Regions from separate parts of the Stenotrophomonas sp. YJH_SMC_73 genome, predicted to be linked through region 2. Evidence: riboswitches for the same ligand, from Rfam matches in the RefSeq annotation. Region 2 holds a riboswitch; the other holds the start of a gene.

Region 1 (9,563 bases), on a different contig from region 2:
GCGCGGCAGCCGCCAGCTGCGCGGCGACCTCGCCGACGCGGCCGTTGTCATCGCCCGGGCGCGGGCCGTAGGCACTGGCGAGCACGTCGTGGCCGGCGATGGCGGCAACCAGCGCGTCCTGGTCATCCAGCGAGGCGATCACCGGATGGGCACCGGCCAGCTCGGCCGGGAGGTCCTGCGCGCTGCGCACGATGACAGTGAGTTCGTGGCCGCGGGCCAGCGCGTGGCGGGCGATATGGCGGCCGATGTTGCCGGTGGAACCAACGAGGGCGATCTTCATGGCAGGACTCCGTGGGGCGCTGTGGGGTGGGAATGGCGCCACTCTAGGCCGCTGCAGTCGCTCGAAAAACAGCGTATAACGCGCTTGTTTGTTGCATGGATCGAGCATATGGACCGATTGACCGCCATGACCGTGTTCGTCGAGGTGGCCGAGCGCGGCAGCCTGACCGCGGCGGCAGAGGTGCTGGACATGTCGCGGGCGATGGTCAGCCGCTACCTGGCTGAGGTCGAGGGCTGGCTGGGCGCACGCCTGCTGCACCGGACCACGCGCCGGGTCAGCCTGACCGGCCCGGGCGAGGCGGCGCTGGCGCGCTTCCGGCAGATGCTGGCGATCGGCGAGGAACTGCAGGGCGAGCTGGCCAGCGATGATCCCGAGCCGCATGGCACGCTGCGGGTGACTGCCAGCGTGTCGTTCGGGCAGAGCCACCTGGCGCGGGCGGTGGCCGGCTTTGTTGCGCGCCATCCGGCGGCACGCATCGAGCTGCTGCTGGTCGACCGCACGGTCAACCTGGTGGAGGAGCGGGTGGACCTGGCCGTGCGCATCGCGCGCCAGATCGATCCCAGCCTGATCGCGCGGCGGCTGGCCACCTGCCGCTCGGTGCTGTGCGCGACGCCGTCCTACCTGCAGGCACGCGGCACGCCGACTGCTCCCGAGCATCTGGCCGCGCACAACTGCCTGACCCACCACTACGTCGGCAAGAGCCTGTGGCAGCTGCACCGGGACGGCCGTTCGCTGTCGGTGGCGGTGGGCGGCAACATCAGCGCCAACGAGGCCTCGCTGCTGCTGGAGGCGGTGCGGGCCGGTGCCGGTATCGCCATGCTGCCGACCTACCAGGTGGCGCCGCTGCTGCGTACCGGCGAGCTGATCGAACTGCTGCCCGAATTCAGCCTGGACGAACTCGGCATTCATGCCGTGTACGCGTCACGGCGACAGCAGCCCGCTATCATGCGGCGATTCCTGGACTACCTGGCCGAGTGTTTCGCCAGCCCGGCCTTCCAGGATCTGGATTGGCGCCCACCGGGCAAGGAGAACACATGAACCATGGACAGGCCTTGATCGACCACAACCGTGCTGCCTGGGACCGCCAGGCCAGCGAAGTGCGCGAATGGTCGCGCCCGGTGGAAAGTTCAACCATTGCCGCCGCGCGCGAAGGCCGCTGGCAGGTGCATCTGACCCCACGTGCGCTGCCATTGGACTGGCTGGGCGATGTGCGCGGCCGCCGCATCCTGTGCCTGGCCTCGGGCGGGGGCCAGCAGGCACCGGTGCTGGCCGCTGCGGGCGCCGACGTCACCGTGTTCGATCTCTCCGACGGGCAGCTGGAACAGGACCGCAGCGTGGCGGCGCGCGACGGCCTGCAGCTGCGCACGGTGCAGGGCGACATGCGCGACCTGCACGTATTCGCCAACGACAGCTTCGACGTGGTGTTCCATCCGATCTCCAACCTGTACGTACCCGACGTGCGCCCGGTGTGGACCGAATGCCGCCGCGTGCTGGCGCGCGACGGCATGTTGATGGCCAGCTTCTACAACCCGGTGCTGTTCGTCGGCGCGCGCGATCCGCAGCTCGATGCGCAGGGCCTGATCCGGCCGAAGTACGCCATTCCCTATTCGGACCTGGAAGACCTGCCCGCCGCAGAACGTGAGGCGAAACTCGGCCGCGGCGATGCGCTGACCTTTGGCCACAGCCTGACCGAACTGATCGGCGGGCAGCTGGATGCGGGGTTCGTCATTGATCGCTTCATGGAAGACTGGCAGCCGCAGCCGCGCTTCCTGATCGACCGCTACCTGCCCACGTTCCTGGCCACCCGCGCACGCCGGATCGGTTGAGGCGGATCGGCGCAGAAACCAGCGGCGTACAATGGGCGGCCCCACGTCGTGCAGGTGCCGTCCCTTGTCGTATCCCTATCCGCTGGTCGTGTTCGACCTAGATGGCACGCTGGTCGACAGCGCAGCTGATATCGCCGAAGCACTGAACCGCACGCTGGAAGACATCGGCATGGCACGCGTGCCGGAAGCCACGGTTCTGGGCTGGATCGGCGACGGTGTGCGCCGCCTGGTCGAGCAGGCCGTGCATGCCGCGGGTCGTGAGGTCGACCTGGCCGAAGTGATGCCGGTGTTCATGGCGCACTACCGTGAGTGCCTGCTGCGCAGCCCGCGCCTGTTCGATGGCGTGGCCGAAGCGCTGATGCAGCTGCGTGCACGCGGTGTTCCGCTGGCGATCTGCACCAACAAGCCCGAAGCGCTGGTGCCGCCACTGCTGCAACACCTGGGCATTGGTGATGCGTTCGCGCTGGTACTGGGCGGCGATTCGCTGCCGCAGCGCAAGCCCAGCGGTGAGCCGCTGCGGCACATCGCTGCGCACTTCGGGCTGGCGGTGGATGCCTGCCTGATGGTGGGTGATTCGTTGACCGACTACCGCGCCGCCGAAGAGGCGGGCATGCCGATCGCACTGGTGCGTTACGGTTATCCGCGTGGCCTGGACCTGGCCACCGCACAGGCGGTGGCGGTGATTGACGACCTGCGTGAGTTGCCGGGGCTGGCCGCGGGCGTTCGGGTGTAGAGCCGAGCCCACGCTCGGCTGCTTCATTGCGTGAGCCGAGCATGGGCTCGGCTCTACAGTAGATCGGTGCCGGGCGATGCCCGGCGCGCGCCTTCATTTCGGCTGGTAACGCACGCTCAGCTGGTACTCGCGGCCGGGCTGGTTGAACCACGCCACCGTCTCGTAGCGGCGGTCGAACACGTTGGCGGCACGTGCCAGCAGCGACCACGCCGGCGTCAGCGCGTACTCGGCGCGCAGGTCCAGCGTGCCGTAGCCACCGACCTTCACCGCGTTGGCGGCATCGTCATAGCGCTTGCCCGCACCCTGCACGGTCAGGCCGGCGCGGAAATCGCCGAAGCGGCGGTCGACGTCCAGGCGCGCGGTCTGCTGTGCACGGCGCGGCAGCCAGTTGTCGAACTGGGTGCTGCCATGGGTGCGGTTGCGCGGGTCGGTGTAGCTCAGCTGCGCGTTGAGGTCGAAGCCGGCCAGCAGCACGCCACCGGTCAGTTCGGCGCCACGGATGCGCGCCTTCTCCACCTGCTGCATTTTCATCGTGGACGCATCGTAGGTGATCAGGTCATCGATGCGGGTCTCGTACACGTCCAGGCCCCAATGCCAGCCCTGGCCCTGCTGCGAAACACCGAGGTTGGCGCTCTTGGACTTCTCCGGCTTCAACGTCGGCACGCCGCTCCACGGGTCGTACAGGTCGCTGAAGGTCGGTGCCTTGAAGGCGGTGCCGTAGCTGGCATTGACGCGCAGGCCGTGGTCCAGCTGCATTGCCCAGCCGAGACTGCCGGTGGCGTGGTTGCCGAACTGCTGGTTGTCGTCGTTGCGTGCGCTGGCCTGCAGCTGATGGCGGCCGAAGCGGCCCTGGTACTGCACGAACACGCCGGTGTTGCGACGGCTGTCGACGAGGTAGCCCGCGCTGCTGCCATCCAGGTTGTCTTCGCTCCAGTCCACGCCGGTGCTCAGCAGCTGGCTTCCGGTCAAGGTGAAGTCACCCTGCAGCGAGGCGCTGTCGCGGTGGGTCTGCGCGCTGCCGCGTGCGCCGAAGTCGCCGAAGTTGTCCGATTCGTTGTCGCTGCGGCCGACGTTGGCGGTGAACGCCAGGCGCCCGGACGGGGTGTAGCGCACCTTGCCGGCCAGCACCTGCTGGCGGGTTTCCGAGTAGTTGTAATAGCCGTCGTAGTGGTTCTTGCCGTCGGCGCGCAGCGCACTGCCTTCCACATTCCACTGGTCGTTGAAGGTGTAGCCGCCACGCAGGCTCTTGGACAGGTTGCGGTAGCCGTCGCGATCGGGTTCGTCAGCGAAGCAGCCGGTGAACAGCGTCGCCGAGCCACGGCAGGCATCGACGCCATCGGAATGCTGGTAGGCGATGTCGGCGCCGAACCAGCCGCGTTCGGTGCCACCTCCGATGCCGCCGCTGGCTTCGCGCAGGCCGTTGCTGCCACCACCGAGCTGGAAGTGCGGAGCAAAATCGCCCTGGTTGCGGCGGGTGAAGATCTGGATCACGCCACCGATGGCGTCGGCGCCGTACAGGCTGGACTGCGGGCCGCGCACGATTTCCACGCGTTCGATCTGCGCCAGCGGCAGGTCCTGGTACATGGCCAGGCCGAGGTCGGCACTGTTGATGCGCACGCCATCGACCAGCACCACGGTGTGGCCCGAGTTGGTGCCGCGCAGGAACAGCGAGCTCTGCTTGCCGAGCCCGCCGGCATTGGTCAGGTTGATGCCGGCGCGGCCGCGCAGCAGTTCCTGCAACGAGGTGGCCTGACTGGATTCGATCTGCGCGCGGTCGATCACCTGGGCTGGTGCGATGCTGTCCTGCAGGGCGATCGGGGTGCGGGTGGCGGTGACCAGGATCTGGTCGAGCGCGGTGGTGTCATCGGCGGCCTGGGCCAGCGCGGGCAGGGCGGCCAGCACGGCCAGGGACAGCATTCGGGACTGCAGCTTCATGGGGGACTCCAGGTGCCACGCACGCCCGCGTGGCGAAGGGGAGGAGCCGCGAAGGCAGGCATGCGCCGACGCCGCAGCGCAGGCTGCGGTCATCCAGCGCCATGCCCACCGCACCGCGACCTGAGGCTTCCGGGCCGGTCTCCGGGCTTGCCGCCGGGTGGCGCGAGGCCACCGTCCAGGCGCCTTCCCATGCCTGCGGCACAGTGGCGTTGTTGCCTGGAACTGACGTGCTTACCGTTGCGGGGGCAGCGCCGGCCTGGCGTGGATTCACGCGTCACCGGCTTCCCGTTTCAACCTGCCGGCCGTGGCCGCAGGTCACCTGGAAGTGCGCGCAGTCTACGGCATCGCAGGCGGCCCGTAGCGTCGAGCGTACCCGACTGCCTTTGCTGTGCCCTTAGAATGGTCCCTCGATCCCGTGGTGCCGTTGCCGATGTCCGCCCGTTTTCCGCTGTTCCCGCGTTGCCTGTACAGGACGCACGCATGATCCTCGACCTGGTCCGCCATGCCGGCAACGGTCGCGATGAGTTCCTCGATGGCCGCAGCGATCCACCGCAGCTGGCCCGCCTGCCGCAGGAACTGGTCGACGCCTACGCTGCGCAGCCCTGGGAACGGGTGATCAGTTCGCCGCGGCTGCGCTCGCTGCACACGGCGATGGCCCTGGCCACCCCGCGCGGGCTGGACGTGGAAGCGGAGGAGGAATGGGAAGAGCTGGATTTCGGCGATTGGGACGGGCAGTCGCTGTTCGACCTGCCGGAGGATGCACTGGCGGTCTTCCATGCCGATCCGCATGCATTCCCACCGCCCAACGGTGAAAGCTGGGGCCACTTCGAGCGGCGTATCGCGCGCGCGCTGGATCGACTGCTCGATGATGACGACCCGGTGCCAACGCTGGTGGTCAGCCATGGCGGCCCGCTGCGCATGGTGCTGTCGCAGGTCTGCGGCCTGCCGATGTCGCTGTGCTGGGCACTGCGCATCGACCACGGCACGCGCCTGCGGGTACGGCTGGAACGTGGCGAAGCCGGGCTGGCAGGCGAGCTGCTGGAACTGCAGCAGCCGTAACCCATCGGTAGTGCCGGCCGCTGGCCGGCAGTCTCAGGAACGTTGAAAAGACCACGCAGTTGCCGGCCAGCGGCCGGCACTACCGGTGCAGTCAATCCTCGTCCGCATCCTCGGTCACGCTGTCTTCCGCGTCATCGTCGGCATCGAAGCGCTGCTCATGCACCGGACCCGACGCCGGGCCGGCCGCCTTCAGCGGATGCGCGGCGATGCGTGCTTCGTAATCCTGCACCAGCGCCTCACGCTGCGGCTCGCTCAGTTCCTGCCAGTGGCAGTCCAGCAGCGCGCCTTCCAGCGAGTACAGCAGGTTCAGGCTGGGCTTGAAGCCGGCGCGCTTGACCTTGACGAAGGCGCCGACTGCGCCGGTCGCAACCAGGTCCTCGCGGCTGCGCAGGCCGACCTGGCGCAGCCACGCTGCACTCTTGGGGCCGATGTTGCGCAGCTTCGGTGCGCTCATCCCAGCGCCTCGACGAACACGCGGGCGATGGCTTCCAGGCCGGCCTGGTCATCGGCATCGAAGCGGCCGATCTTCGGGCTGTCGATGTCGAACACGCCGATCAGTTCATCGCCGCGCAGCAGCGGCACCACCAGTTCCGAACGCGAGGCCGAATCGCAGGCGATATGGCCGGGGAAGGCATCGACGTCGTCCACGCGCTGGGTCACGCGCTGGCTGGCGGCGGCACCGCACACGCCCTTGTCCAGCGGGATGCGCACGCAGGCCGGCAGGCCCTGGAACGGGCCGACCACCAGCTCCGTGCCGTCGTACAGGTAGAAACCCACCCAGTTCAGGTCGGGCAGGGCGTGGTAGACCAGTGCGGAGAGGTTGGCCGCGTTGGCGATGCGGTCGGACTCGGCGTAGACCAGGCCACGGGCCTGTTCCAGCAGCTGGGCGTATTGTTCCGGCTTGCTGCCGGTAAGCGAGGCATTGGCGAACATGCCCGCAGTCTAGCAAGCGCGCCGGGCCGGCGATAATGCACGCTCTGTTGCCCTGTTGGAGCCTATCGATGCCGTTGCCCGCTACGCTGCCGCCCGCCCTGTTCATTACCGGCACCGATACGGAGATCGGCAAGACCGCGGCCAGCACCGCGCTGCTGCATGCGCTGCGCCGGCGCGGCCTGCGCGCGGTGGGCATGAAACCGGTGGCCAGCGGCAGCGAAGACCTGGGGCAGGGCCTGCGCAACGCAGACGCGCTGGCGCTGCAGGCGGCCAGCTGGCCGGTGCCGGACTATGCCGATCTGAACCCGTATGCGCTGCGGCAGCCGCTGGCACCGGAGCTGGCCGCTGCCGAGGACGGCGTGCGGGTGGAACTGGCGCCGATCGTGGCTGCGTTCGCGCGACTGCGCGCACAGGCCGACATCGTGGTGGTGGAAGGCGTCGGTGGGTGGCTGGCGCCGGTCTCGGCCACGCTGGACCAGCTGGACCTGGTGCGAGCACTGCAGTTGCCGGTGCTGCTGGTGGTGGGCATGCGGCTGGGCTGCGTCAACCATGCGCGGCTGACTGCGCAGTCGCTGCAGGCCAGCGGCGTGCAGTGCCTGGGCTGGATCGGCAACCACATCGACCCGGCGATGCAGCGCCAGGATGAGAACATCGCCACGTTGCAGCAGCGCCTGCCGATGCCGTGCTGGGGACGGCTGCCGCATCTGCCGGGTGCGGATGGCGAAGCGCTGAGCGCGCACCTGCTCGAGTGATCCTGGGTAGTGCCGACCGCTGGCCGGCAACCGCATCCACCCGGTGATCCCGATGTTGCCGGCCAGCGGCCGGCACTACCGTGCTGCGGCCGCCAGCTCCCGCGCGATCGCGCCCAGTCGTTCCACCGCGCCAATGAAGCGCGCATCCAGGGTCTGGCAGCACGACAGCCGCAGGCAGTGGCGGTATCGCGCGCCACGTGAATAGACCTGGCCGGGCATGAACACGATGTCCTCCTGCAGCGCTCGCTCGAACAGCTCGCGCGTATCCACGCCCGGCAGTTCCAGCCACAGCAGGAATCCGCCCTGCGGTTCGGTGGCGCGGGTGCCGGCCGGGAAGTGCTCGGCCACCAGCTGGCGCAGCCGTCCCACCTGTTCGCGGTACAGCCGGCGCATGCGATGCAGGTGGTGCTCGTAGCTGCCCGCTTCCAGATACGCCGCGACCGCGTCACCGAGCAGCTGCGGCTCGCCGCCGGTGGACTGGAATTTCAGCAGCGCGATGCGCTCGGCGAAGCGGCCGCCATCCAGCCAGCCGATGCGGTAATCCGGCGCCAGTGTCTTGGAGAAACCTCCGACCACCATCACCCAGCCGTCGCGATCGAAGGCCTTCAGCAGGGGCGCCGGCGGTTCGCAGAACTGCAGCTCGGCGTACACCGCGTCCTCGATCAGCGGCAGCTGCCGTGCGTTGACCAGCTCGGCCAGGCGCTGCTTGGCGGCGGTCGGCATGGTGCAGCCGAGCGGGTTGTGCACGGTCGGCATCACCACCAGTGCGGCCAGCGGTGTGTGCTGCAGCAGCGCGTCCAGCGCATCCACATCCAGTCCGTGCTGCGGATGGGTGGGCAGCTCGATGGCCTGCAGGCCGAGGTTGGCCAGCAACGGATACAGGTTGAAGTAGGACGGTGCCTCGATGCCGACCGCATCACCGGGCTGGGTGACCGCGCGCAGCGCCAGCTGCAGGCCCTCCATCGCACCATGGGTCAGCAGCAGGCGTTCGCTGTGGGTGTGCAGCCCCATGCGCGGGCCACGCCGCACGATCTGCGCCAGCAGCCGTGGCGAGCCGTTGGGGCGCGCGTAGGTCTCCACCGTCTGCTGGCCGTGGCGCAGCACCTGTGCGGTATGCCGGGCCAGCTGCGCGCCCGGATAGAACTGGCGCCCGCGCGGACCGGCAAAGGCCAGGTCGATCACACCGGGGCGGCGCTGTGCTTCCAGCACGCGGGCCATCAGCACCTGCTGCAGTGGTGCGGTGGGTGCGGACGGGGTATCACGCAGCGAACGCTCTGGCACCGACAAGCGCGGCGCCACCTCGAAGCCGGCTTTGGGCCGCGGAATGACCAGGCCGGCGTCCTCCAGCTGGCGATAGGCGGCAATCACCGTGTTCAGGCTGAGCCTGCGCTGCAGGGCCATCTGCCGCAGCGAAGGCAGGCGGCTGCCAACCGGAAGGCGTCCGCCGTGGATGGCCTCGGCCAGCTCGTCGGACAGCCGTTGGTAGCGGGGTGGGATCATCGCGCTCTGGTCATCTGTATCCATCGAATTTCCCACCATCTGGTGCTGTACCCATGATGATGGCGAGCCTAGCATGTCGTTGTCGGCCGGGCCTGATCGGGGCACGGCCGATACTTCCCAAACGCACGGCTGGATGGCCGTGCGTCTTTTTCTGTGTGTAGAGCCGAGCCCATGCTCGGCTGCACTTCCGCCAACAGCAGCCGAGCGTGGGCTCGGCTCTACAGAGAGCACCGCCGAGCGTCGGTCAGCCCAAGGGGGAATGCCGGCTACCGCATCGGCACCAGCACCGCCTCGCGCCGGTACAGCGCCGGGAACTGCTTGCCCAGCGCGGCCAGCTTCGGTGCGTCGTAGTAGCGGATGTAGGCCGCCTGCGGGTAGTTGGTCATGTAGTTCTGGTGGTAGCTCTCGGCCGGGTAGAAGCGCTGGCCGCTGACCAGCTGGGTGACGATCGGCGCGCGGTAGCTGCCGGCCTGGCCGAGCTGGGCGATGTAGGCGCGACTGGCAGCCTGCTGGCGCGCGTCGTCACTGAAGATCGCCGAGCGATA
Region 2 (9,563 bases):
TGTCGGCGATGCGGGAGAGTACCTCCTGCGGCATGTCCAGGTTCATGCCGCCTTCGTCGCCCTGCAGGCTGACGTGCACGATGCGGTCGCGATAACCCGGTGCGCGCGCCTGCAGCAGGTCGCGCCAGTTCTGCATGGTCGCCACCACCGCGAACAGGAAACGACCCAGCTCGGCTGCGGCCAGTGGCGTGGCGATGGACTGGTAATGCCGTTGCCAGCCGTGGCGGTTTTCGGTGGGCAGGAACACCGCATGTTCCAGCGCCTGGCGGCCGCCGCTGCCCTGGCTCACCGCTTCGGCGTGCTGTGGATAAACCAGGTTGATGGCGAAGGTCGGCCAGCGCGGCAGGGCGGCGTCGAACAGATGGATCGGGAAGTTGCTGCTGATGCCGCCATCGGAGAACCAGCAGATGCGGAAGGCGGTGATCACCGGGCCGCAGGTCTGCCCGGCACTGGTCAGCCCTTCCATGCTGTCGGCAACGTTGTGCTCCTGGTCGGCCGCAGGGGCGGTCGGTTCGCAGCGTCGTTCGCGGCGTGAGGGTTCATGCAGCGGCACCGCGCTGATCAGCAGCGGGAAGCTCAGGCTCATGCGCGTGGCCACCAGCACCGGCAACTTCGGGCCCTGTGGCAGGTGGTAGTACTGCCGCCCTTCCACCTCCAGCGGCGGGCCGGCCTGGCTCACCAGCCACTGCACCACGCTGGCGGGGAACAGCTGCTCGAACTCCTCGCGCAGGAACCAGAACTGCGCACCGCCCAGCGGCAGCGTGCGCGGCTCGTTGTGCGATACGCAGGTGGTGATCATCTGAAGGCTGATCGCATGCGGGCTGTCAGGCTCACCGGCGTAGCGCGGCGCATCGTGCAGGTCGGCGAAGGTCAACGGTGCATCCAGCGGCTTGCCCGACAGCTGCTGCAGGCATTCATGCAACCACTCGGTCAGCGCCGGCCTGCGTGGATCGCGGCTGAGGCCGCTGCACAGGCCCAGCAGGTTGCGACGCGCCACCCGCGCGACCCGCAGCGCGGCACCGGCCACACCCGCACCGTAGGCGCACAGCAGTGATGGCAGCAGCGTGGCGGCCACGCCGCTCCAGCCACCGCCCCACCAGCCCAGGCCGAGCAGCAGCGCCAGCGACACCAGCACTTCCAGCGGCGCGATCTCGAATACCGCAACGGCCAGGCACAGCAGTTTGTGCGGCAGGCGGGCATTGCCGGTCAGCACCACCAGCAGCCGATAGGCCGCGCGCGCGCCGCGCGCCGGCTGGAACAGGCTGTAGATGAAGCCGCGCCGGGACAGCTGTGCCGACACCGCCGACAGCCCGCCATAGCCTGCATCGCCGGGCAGCTGCTCGCCGGCCTGCTGGCGGCGATCGCCGCAGGCCGCTGCAGCCGCCACCGCTGCCGCAATGGCGCCGGCTGAAGTGCCGCCGATGCTCTTGAAGCGATACTCGCGGGCCAGCGCCAGTACCGCATTGGGGTACACGATGCCGCTGGTGATGCCGCCTTTCATGACCAGATCGCAGTACTTGTCCGCCACTGTCTTGCCCCCGAGCATGCCGTCCGCCGCGTGGGTTGCAGTATGGCGCAGGGGCTTCTCAGGGCCTGAGAACGACGGCGCAGTCCGCGCACGCAATGCGCCGTTCAGCAGAAAGCACGGCTGCAGGCTTGACCCGCCCTGCCATCGGCGTAGCATCTGCAGCAAGCCAAGGGACAGACCCGCGGCTGCCACAACGACATGAGGGATTCTCATGGAATTCGACTATCTCGTCTTCATCGGGCGATTCGAGCCCTTCCACAACGGCCACGCCGCCGTTGCCCGCCTGGCCCTGAGCCGGGCCCGCAAGCTGATCTTCCTGGTCGGCTCTGCCGATACCCCCCGCAGCCTGCGCAATCCCTGGACCGTGGCCGAACGCGCCGTGATGATCCAGGCGGCCCTCGACGACCACACCGACCGTCTGCTGATCCGCCCGCTGCGTGACCACCTGTACAACGAAGCACAGTGGATCGCCAACGTGCAGCGCCAGGTGGCTGACGCCCTGCGCAACGACGGTGCCGCCGCCGATGCCAGGGTGGGCCTGATCGGCATGGACAAGGATGCGTCCAGCTACTACCTGCGCGAGTTCCCGCAGTGGCCGCTGGTGGACGTGCAGCACACCGCCACCCTGTCGGCCACCGAGCTGCGGCGCTACCTGTTCGAGGCCGGCGACGTCGACTTCCACGGCGCGCTGCTGATGCTGCGTGGCAATGTGCCGGCGCCGGTGTACGACATGCTCGAAGCGTTCCGCAAGAGTGCGCCTGCGTATGGCCAGCTGGTGGCCGAGTACCGCTTCATCGAACAGTACAAGGCCGCCTGGAAGGATGCGCCCTACGCGCCCACCTTCGTCACCACCGATGCGGTGGTGGTGCATTCGGGCCACGTGCTGCTGGTGCGTCGCCGCTCGGAACCCGGCAAGGGGCTGTGGGCATTGCCCGGCGGCTTCGTCGGCCAGGAACAGAGCCTGCTCGACAGCTGCCTGCGCGAACTGCGCGAGGAAACCCGGCTGAAGATTCCGTTGCCGGTGTTGAAGGGGTCGCTGAAGGGCCAGCAGGTGTTCGACCACCCGGACCGCAGCCAGCGTGGCCGCACCATCACCCACGGTTTCCACTTCGAGTTTCCGGCCGGCGAGCTGCCGCCGGTGCGCGGTGGCGATGACGCCGACAAGGCACGCTGGATACCGGTGAGTGAAGCACTGGACATGGGCCCACAGCTGTTCGAAGACCACCTGCACATCCTGGAGTACTTCCTCGGCCGCGGCTGACCGGCCCGGCTTTCCCACTGGCGGATAGACCGCTGGTTTCACCCGACGCGAAGGAGCTTCCGTCATGCACTACCTCGATAATCTTCTCCTCAACACCGACAGCTACAAGGCCAGCCATTGGCTGCAGTACCCGCCGGGTACCGATGCCACGTTCTTCTACGTCGAATCACGTGGCGGCCTGCACGATCGCACGGTGTTCTTCGGCCTGCAGGCGATCCTCAAGGACGCGCTGGCACGGCCGGTCACCCAAGCCGACATCGACGACGCTGCTGCGGTGTTCGCCGCGCATGGCGAACCGTTCAACGAGGCCGGCTGGCGCGATATCGTCGACCGGCTTGGCGGCCACCTGCCGGTACGCATCCGTGCCGTGCCCGAGGGCAGCGTGGTGCCCACCCACCAGGCACTGATGACGATCGAGTCGACCGATCCGGCCGCGTTCTGGGTGCCGTCGTACCTGGAAACGCTGCTGCTGCGCGTGTGGTATCCAGTCACCGTGGCCACCATCAGCTGGCACGCACGGCAGACCATCGCCGCGTTCCTGCAGCAGACCAGCGACGACCCGCAGGGGCAGCTACCGTTCAAGCTGCACGACTTCGGCGCGCGCGGTGTATCGAGCCTGGAATCGGCCGCGCTGGGCGGTGCCGCACACCTGGTCAACTTCCTCGGCACCGATACCGTATCGGCGCTGTGCCTGGCGCGCGCGCACTATCACGCGCCGATGGCCGGCTATTCGATTCCCGCCGCCGAGCACAGCACCATCACCAGCTGGGGCCGCGAGCGCGAGGTGGACGCCTACCGCAACATGCTGCGCCAGTTCGGCACGCCCGGTGCGATCGTAGCCGTGGTGTCGGACAGCTATGACATCTACCGCGCCATCAGCGAGCACTGGGGTACCACCCTGCGCGATGACGTGATCGCCTCGGGCGCCACCCTGGTCATCCGCCCGGACTCGGGGGACCCGGTGGAGGTGGTGGCCGAAAGCCTGCGCCGGCTGGATGAAGCCTTCGGCCACACCCTCAACAGCAAGGGCTACCGCGTGCTCAACCACGTGCGGGTGATCCAGGGCGATGGCATCAACCCGGATACCATCCGCACCATCCTGCAACGCATCACCGACGACGGCTACGCCGCCGACAACGTGGCCTTCGGCATGGGCGGTGCGCTGCTGCAGCGGCTGGACCGCGATACGCAGAAGTTCGCACTGAAGTGCTCGGCGGCGAGGGTCGAGGGTGAGTGGATCGACGTCTACAAGGATCCGGTCACCGACGCCGGCAAGGCCAGCAAGCGTGGCCGCATGCGCCTGCTGCGCCGCCTGGACGATGGCAGCCTGCACACGGTGCCGCTGCCGGCCAACGGCGACGACACCCTGCCGGACGGCTTCGAGGACGCAATGGTGACCGTGTGGGAGAACGGCCGCCTGCTGCACGACCAGCGGCTGGACGACATCCGCACGCGGGCGGCCGTGGGGCATTGAAGGTGCATCCCGACCGGGGTCAGAGCCCGCTGCGTGGCAGCGGGATCCGACCCCTTCCTTCCGCTGGGGTCGGATCCCGCTGCCACGCAGCGGGTTCTGACCCCTGCGCTCTTGACCGGCGCCACCAACAGGTCCACCTTGCACACGCCGAAGGTATCCCTCCCATCGCTGCGGCGCGGGGAGGGATTTAAACGGGAATCCGGTGAAGGCGCCTCGCGCGTCCATTCCGGAGCTGCCCCGCAGCGGTGAATGGAAACGAATCCTGCCAACAGCACTGGGCTCGCGCCTGGGAAGCGGCGGGTAGTAGGTGGGCTGCGGCCCGTGTCCATCAGCCCGAATACCGGCCCCGGCCGGGGGACACGACCGTCCCCTGACTCGACCTGGAATCTCCGCGGGGAGGTTGCCGGGGCCGTCGTCGTCCTGCGCGTGCAGGCGGTGTGGCCGCGCGCGTCCTGTTCACGGTATCCGGCCAGACCCGTTCACCCACGCGCTGATGCATGGGCCACCGCCGTTGCCGGCGGTCCATGCGGTACCTGACGATGACCGAGCTCCAACGCCCCACCCTGACCCTGCCCGCCGACGGCAAGCGCCTGCTGCTGCATTCGTGCTGCGCGCCCTGTTCCGGCGAAGTGATGGAGGCGATCACCGCCTCCGGGATCGACTACGCGATCTTCTTCTACAACCCCAACATCCACCCGGTGAAGGAGTACGAGCTGCGCAAGCAGGAGAACATCCGCTTCGCCGAGCAGCACGGCATTCCCTTCATCGACTGCGACTACGACACCGACAACTGGTTCAGCCGTGCACGCGGCATGGAAAACGAGCCTGAACGCGGCATCCGCTGCACGATGTGCTTCGACATGCGCTTCGAGCGCACTGCGCTGTACGCGCACGAGCACGGTTACGACACCATCAGTTCTTCGCTGGGCATCTCGCGCTGGAAGAACATGGCGCAGATCAACGACTGCGGCATCCGCGCCGCCTCGCGCTATGAAGGCCTGCAGTACTGGGACTACAACTGGCGCAAGGGCGGCGGCGCCAGCCGCATGATCGAGATCAGCAAGCGCGAGCAGTTCTACCAGCAGGAATACTGCGGCTGCGTGTACTCGCTTCGCGATGCCAACCGCCATCGCCGCGAGAATGGCCGCGAGCGGATCAGGATCGGCCTGCTGTACTACGGGCAGGACGCTGGGACGCCACAGGGCGATTGACGTGCAGGCATGGGGCGGCCACGCTGGTCGCCCCTTCTGTTGTAGCGGACCTGCCATGACCGCCCTGCCCGCCGATGTCGCCCTGCTGGTGATCGACCTGCAGCCGGACTTCATGCCCGGTGGCGCCTTGGCCTGCGACCAGGGCGATGCGCTGGTGGCACCGATCGCCGATCTGTTGGCGCAGCGCCGCTACCGCACCGTGGTGGCGACCCAGGACTGGCACCCGGCCGACCATGCCTCGTTCGCCAGCCAGCACCCCGGCCAACGCCCCTTCGAGACCATCCTGCTGCACGCGCAGCCGCAGACGCTGTGGCCGGACCACTGCGTGCAGGGCAGCGCCGGTGCCGCGCTGCACCCGGGCGTGGACTGGACCGTGGCCGACCTGATCCTGCGCAAGGGCACGCGCCAACAGGTGGATTCGTACAGCGCCTTCCGCGAGAACCATGGCCCCGATGGCGAACGCCCGGCCACCGGCCTGGCCGGCTGGCTGCACGAACGCCGCATCCGCGAAGTGCACGTGTGCGGCCTGGCCCGCGACTACTGCGTGCTGTGGAGCGCGCAGGATGCGGTGAAGTCCGGCTTCCGGGTGAAGTTCCTGTGGGACCTGACCCGGCCGGTGACCGAAGCCAACGACGCGATGGTGCGCGATGCGCTGGGCAAGGCGGGAATCGCGACCGCCTGACCCACAACGGTAGTGCCGGCCGCTGGCCGGCAACGCCTGGATCCCTGCAGTTGCCGGCCAGCGGCCGGCACTACCGGATCACACCCGTGGGTAGCGCCGGGCCATGCCCGGCGGACCTGGAAGGGGCAGCACGTTACCGGAACACCACCGTGCGATGCCCGTTGAGCAGGATGCGGTGCTCCACATGGCGGCGCACGGCGCGTGCCAGCACCAGCGATTCGGTATCGCTGCCCAGCCGCACCAGCTCGCGCGGCGCCATGGCGTGATCCACGCGGGCCACATCCTGTTCGATGATCGGTCCTTCGTCCAGATCCTCGGTGACGTAGTGCGCGGTGGCGCCGATGATCTTGACCCCGCGCGCGTGCGCCTGGTGGTACGGCTGCGCGCCCTTGAAGCTGGGCAGGAAGCTGTGGTGGATGTTGATCGCACGCCCGGCCAGCGCGCGGCACAGCGTGGGTGACAGGATCTGCATGTAGCGCGCCAGCACCACCAGGTCGATGCGCTCGCGCTCGACCAGGTCGATGATCTGCTGCTCCTGCACCGCACGCGTATCGGCGGTCACCGGCAGGTGGTGGAACGGTACCTGGTAGGACGCGGCCAATGGCGCGAAGTCGGCGTGGTTGGAGGCCACCGCGGCAATGTCGACCTTCAGCTGGCCGCTGTGGGCGCGGAACAGCAGGTCGTTGAGGCAGTGCCCCTGCTTGCTGACCAGCACCAGCAGGCGTGCCCGGCGGCGGCCATCATGCAGCTGCCAGTCCATGCCGAAGCCTTCGGCAAGCGTGGCCATCGCGGCGTGCACGGTCTCCAGCGGCAGGCCGGCGTCACGGTCGAAATGCACGCGCAGGAAGAAGCGGCCGCTTTCCTCATCGCCGAACTGCTGGGCGTCGAGGATGTTGCAGCCGTGGTCGAACAGCAGGCCGGACACGCGGTAGACGATGCCGGTACGGTCGGGGCAGGACAGGGTGAGGATGGAGTCGGGGCGCATCGCCACAGTGTAGGGCAGCTTCCTGCCCAGCAGCCGGATGATCACCGATGCAACCGAACCGCTTGGTTCAGTCCCAAGCGATACTTGGCCATCACCGTGGCAAGCTGGTCGGTCATGAACCTGTTGCAACTGATCCGCAGCTTCACCCGCACCGCAGAGACCGGCAGCATTGCCGCCGCGGCCCGCATCCTTGGCATCAGCGCCACCGCAGTCGGCCAGAACATCAACCGGCTGGAAGCGCATCTGGGCGTACGGCTGCTGAACCGGAGTACGCGCCAGCTGGCGCTCAGCGAGGCCGGCGCGCTGTACCTGGCGCAGGTCCGCCACATCGAGGCCGACCTGGCGCGCGCGCAGGCGATGGTCACCTCCGGTGATATCGAACCGGCCGGGCCGCTGCGCATCGCCAGCAGCAGCGCGTTCGGCCGCCACGTGCTGGCCCCGTTGCTGCCGTCACTGCAGCAACGCTACCCGCAGCTGCAGCTGGAACTGCGGCTGACCGACCGCGCCGTGCAGCATGGTCCAGAGGCGGTGGATGCCAGCATCCGCATCGGCGCGCAGCTGGAAGACGGCGTGGTCGCACGGCAGCTGGCACGCGTACCGTTCGTGTTCTGCGCCTCGCCGGCCTACCTGAAGGCCCATGGCACCCCGCAGGAACCATCGGATCTGGGCAGCCATCGCGGGCTGCTGCACCGCTTCCCCACCGATGGCCGGCCGTTGCGCTGGGGCCTGCTGAAGGACGGCCAGCGTGTGGACGCCGTGCTACCGCCGAGCATGGTCTGCGATGACATCGATGCGCTGGCGTCGCTGGCGGCGGCCGGTGCCGGCATCACGCGATTGGCTGCGTTCGTGGCTGAGCCCTACCTGCGCGATGGACGCCTGCAGGCCGTGTTCGGCGCCGACAGCACGTGGCGTCCGGAGCCGATGGAGGTCTATTTCTGCGTCAGCGATCGCCGCGACTTCACCGCCAAGATCCGCGCGCTGTTCGAGCACCTGCGGGCCGGCATGGCGCCGGCCTGGCGGGTGTGAACCTCAGCGCGCCTTGAATACGCCGCGCGCATCGCGCGGCTCGCAGCGCAGGTACTGCGGCGCCGGTTCCACGCTGTCGCGCAATGCGGCGGCGGCATGCCACGGCCAGCGCGGGTCGTAGAGGATGCCGCGCGCCAGGGCCACGGCATCGGCGTGGCGATGGCGCAGGATCGATTCGGCCTGCTCCGGTTCGGTGATCATGCCCACGGCGATCACCGGCATGCGCACCTTGGCCTTGATCGCCGCCGCGAACGGCACCTGGTAGCCCGGACCGACGGTGATCTTCTGGCGCTCGTCCAGGCCGCCACTGGAGACATGCAGGAAATTGCAGCCGCGCGCGTCCAGCACCTGGGCCAGCGCTTCGCTCTGCACCAGGTCCCAGCCGCCCTCGACCCAGTCGCTGGCGGAAATGCGCACGCCCACGGCGACCTTGTCGGACACCGCCGCGCGTACCGCGTCGAACACTTCCACCAGCAGGCGCAGGCGGTTCGGCAGCGACCCACCGTAGCCATCGGTGCGGCGGTTGCTCAGCGGCGACAGGAACTGGTGCAGCAGGTAACCGTGCGCGGCATGCAGCTCGATCAGCTCGAAGCCCAGGCGCTCGGCGCGCACCGCACTGGCAGCGAAGGCGGCGATGACCTCGGCGATGCCGGCCTCGTCCAGTTCCTGCGGTGCCGGATCGGCGGCATGGAACGGCAGCGGCGACGGCGCCACGGTGGCCCAGCCACGCGCATCGCCGGCCGGCAACTGGCCACCCCCGTCCCACGGACGGGCGGTGGATGCCTTGCGGCCGGCATGGCCCAGCTGGATGCCCAGCGGCATCGGCGACCAGCGGCGGACGCTGGCCAGCACCTGTGCCAGCGCGGCCTCGGTGCCGTCATCCCACAGGCCCAGGTCGGCCCAGCTGATGCGGCCGCGCGGCTCGACCGCGGTGGCTTCCAGGATCAACAGGCCGGCGCCGGACTGCGCCAGGTTGCCCAGGTGCATGGCGTGCCAGTCGCTGGCGCGGCCGTCTTCGGCGGAGTACTGGCACATCGGCGCGATGACGATGCGGTTGGACAGGGTCAGGGGGCCGAACGAGATCGGCGAAAACAGCTGGCTCAAGGGGGTGATGAACGACGTAGGGGGTGCGTATTGCACCGCTGCGCGGCTTCTGGATCAACCGTCTGGATGGATCGCTGTTTCGCAGCCGATCATGCCGCCGAGCGCCGAACAGCCCCTCGTAGAGCCGAGCCCACGCTCGGCTCAGCCCGCCACCCAACCGGACAAGGCTTCAGCGCAGTCCCGCTCATCCTTGAACAACAGCAGGTCGTCGGCACGGGTGCGGCCGCGGTTCAGCGCCGCCACCGGCAACCCTGCCTTCGCCGCCGCCTGCACGAAGCGGAAGCCGGAATAG

Evidence for each region. A riboswitch is a leader RNA that binds a small molecule or an ion and turns the genes downstream of it on or off. The one in region 2 is predicted to bind cobalamin.
Region 1: another riboswitch for cobalamin. It lies ahead of btuB (TonB-dependent vitamin B12 receptor); the one in region 2 lies ahead of AC5P8R_RS14460 (epoxyqueuosine reductase QueH).

Annotation. Positions count from the first base shown of each region.
Region 1 is NZ_JCAFTJ010000006.1:153,656-163,218, reverse strand. Features, by position in the region: gene AC5P8R_RS11765 (NAD(P)-dependent oxidoreductase) at 1-280, opposite strand, end outside; gene AC5P8R_RS11760 (LysR family transcriptional regulator) at 389-1,318, shown strand; gene AC5P8R_RS11755 (class I SAM-dependent methyltransferase) at 1,315-2,106, shown strand; gene gph (phosphoglycolate phosphatase) at 2,171-2,839, shown strand; gene btuB (TonB-dependent vitamin B12 receptor) at 2,933-4,774, opposite strand; cobalamin riboswitch at 4,890-5,112, opposite strand; gene AC5P8R_RS11740 (histidine phosphatase family protein) at 5,255-5,833, shown strand; gene AC5P8R_RS11735 (TfoX/Sxy family protein) at 5,925-6,287, opposite strand; gene AC5P8R_RS11730 (GAF domain-containing protein) at 6,284-6,766, opposite strand; gene bioD (dethiobiotin synthase) at 6,835-7,518, shown strand; gene AC5P8R_RS11720 (aminotransferase-like domain-containing protein) at 7,594-9,042, opposite strand; gene msrA (peptide-methionine (S)-S-oxide reductase MsrA) at 9,285-9,563, opposite strand, start outside.
Region 2 is NZ_JCAFTJ010000008.1:112,213-121,775, forward strand. Features, by position in the region: gene AC5P8R_RS14445 (patatin-like phospholipase family protein) at 1-1,546, opposite strand, end outside; gene AC5P8R_RS14450 (bifunctional nicotinamide-nucleotide adenylyltransferase/Nudix hydroxylase) at 1,740-2,789, shown strand; gene AC5P8R_RS14455 (nicotinate phosphoribosyltransferase) at 2,854-4,263, shown strand; cobalamin riboswitch at 4,397-4,626, shown strand; gene AC5P8R_RS14460 (epoxyqueuosine reductase QueH) at 4,788-5,474, shown strand; gene pncA (bifunctional nicotinamidase/pyrazinamidase) at 5,530-6,156, shown strand; gene purU (formyltetrahydrofolate deformylase) at 6,290-7,141, opposite strand; gene AC5P8R_RS14475 (LysR family transcriptional regulator) at 7,256-8,167, shown strand; gene AC5P8R_RS14480 (NADH:flavin oxidoreductase/NADH oxidase) at 8,171-9,271, opposite strand; gene AC5P8R_RS14485 (NAD-dependent protein deacetylase) at 9,413-9,563, opposite strand, start outside.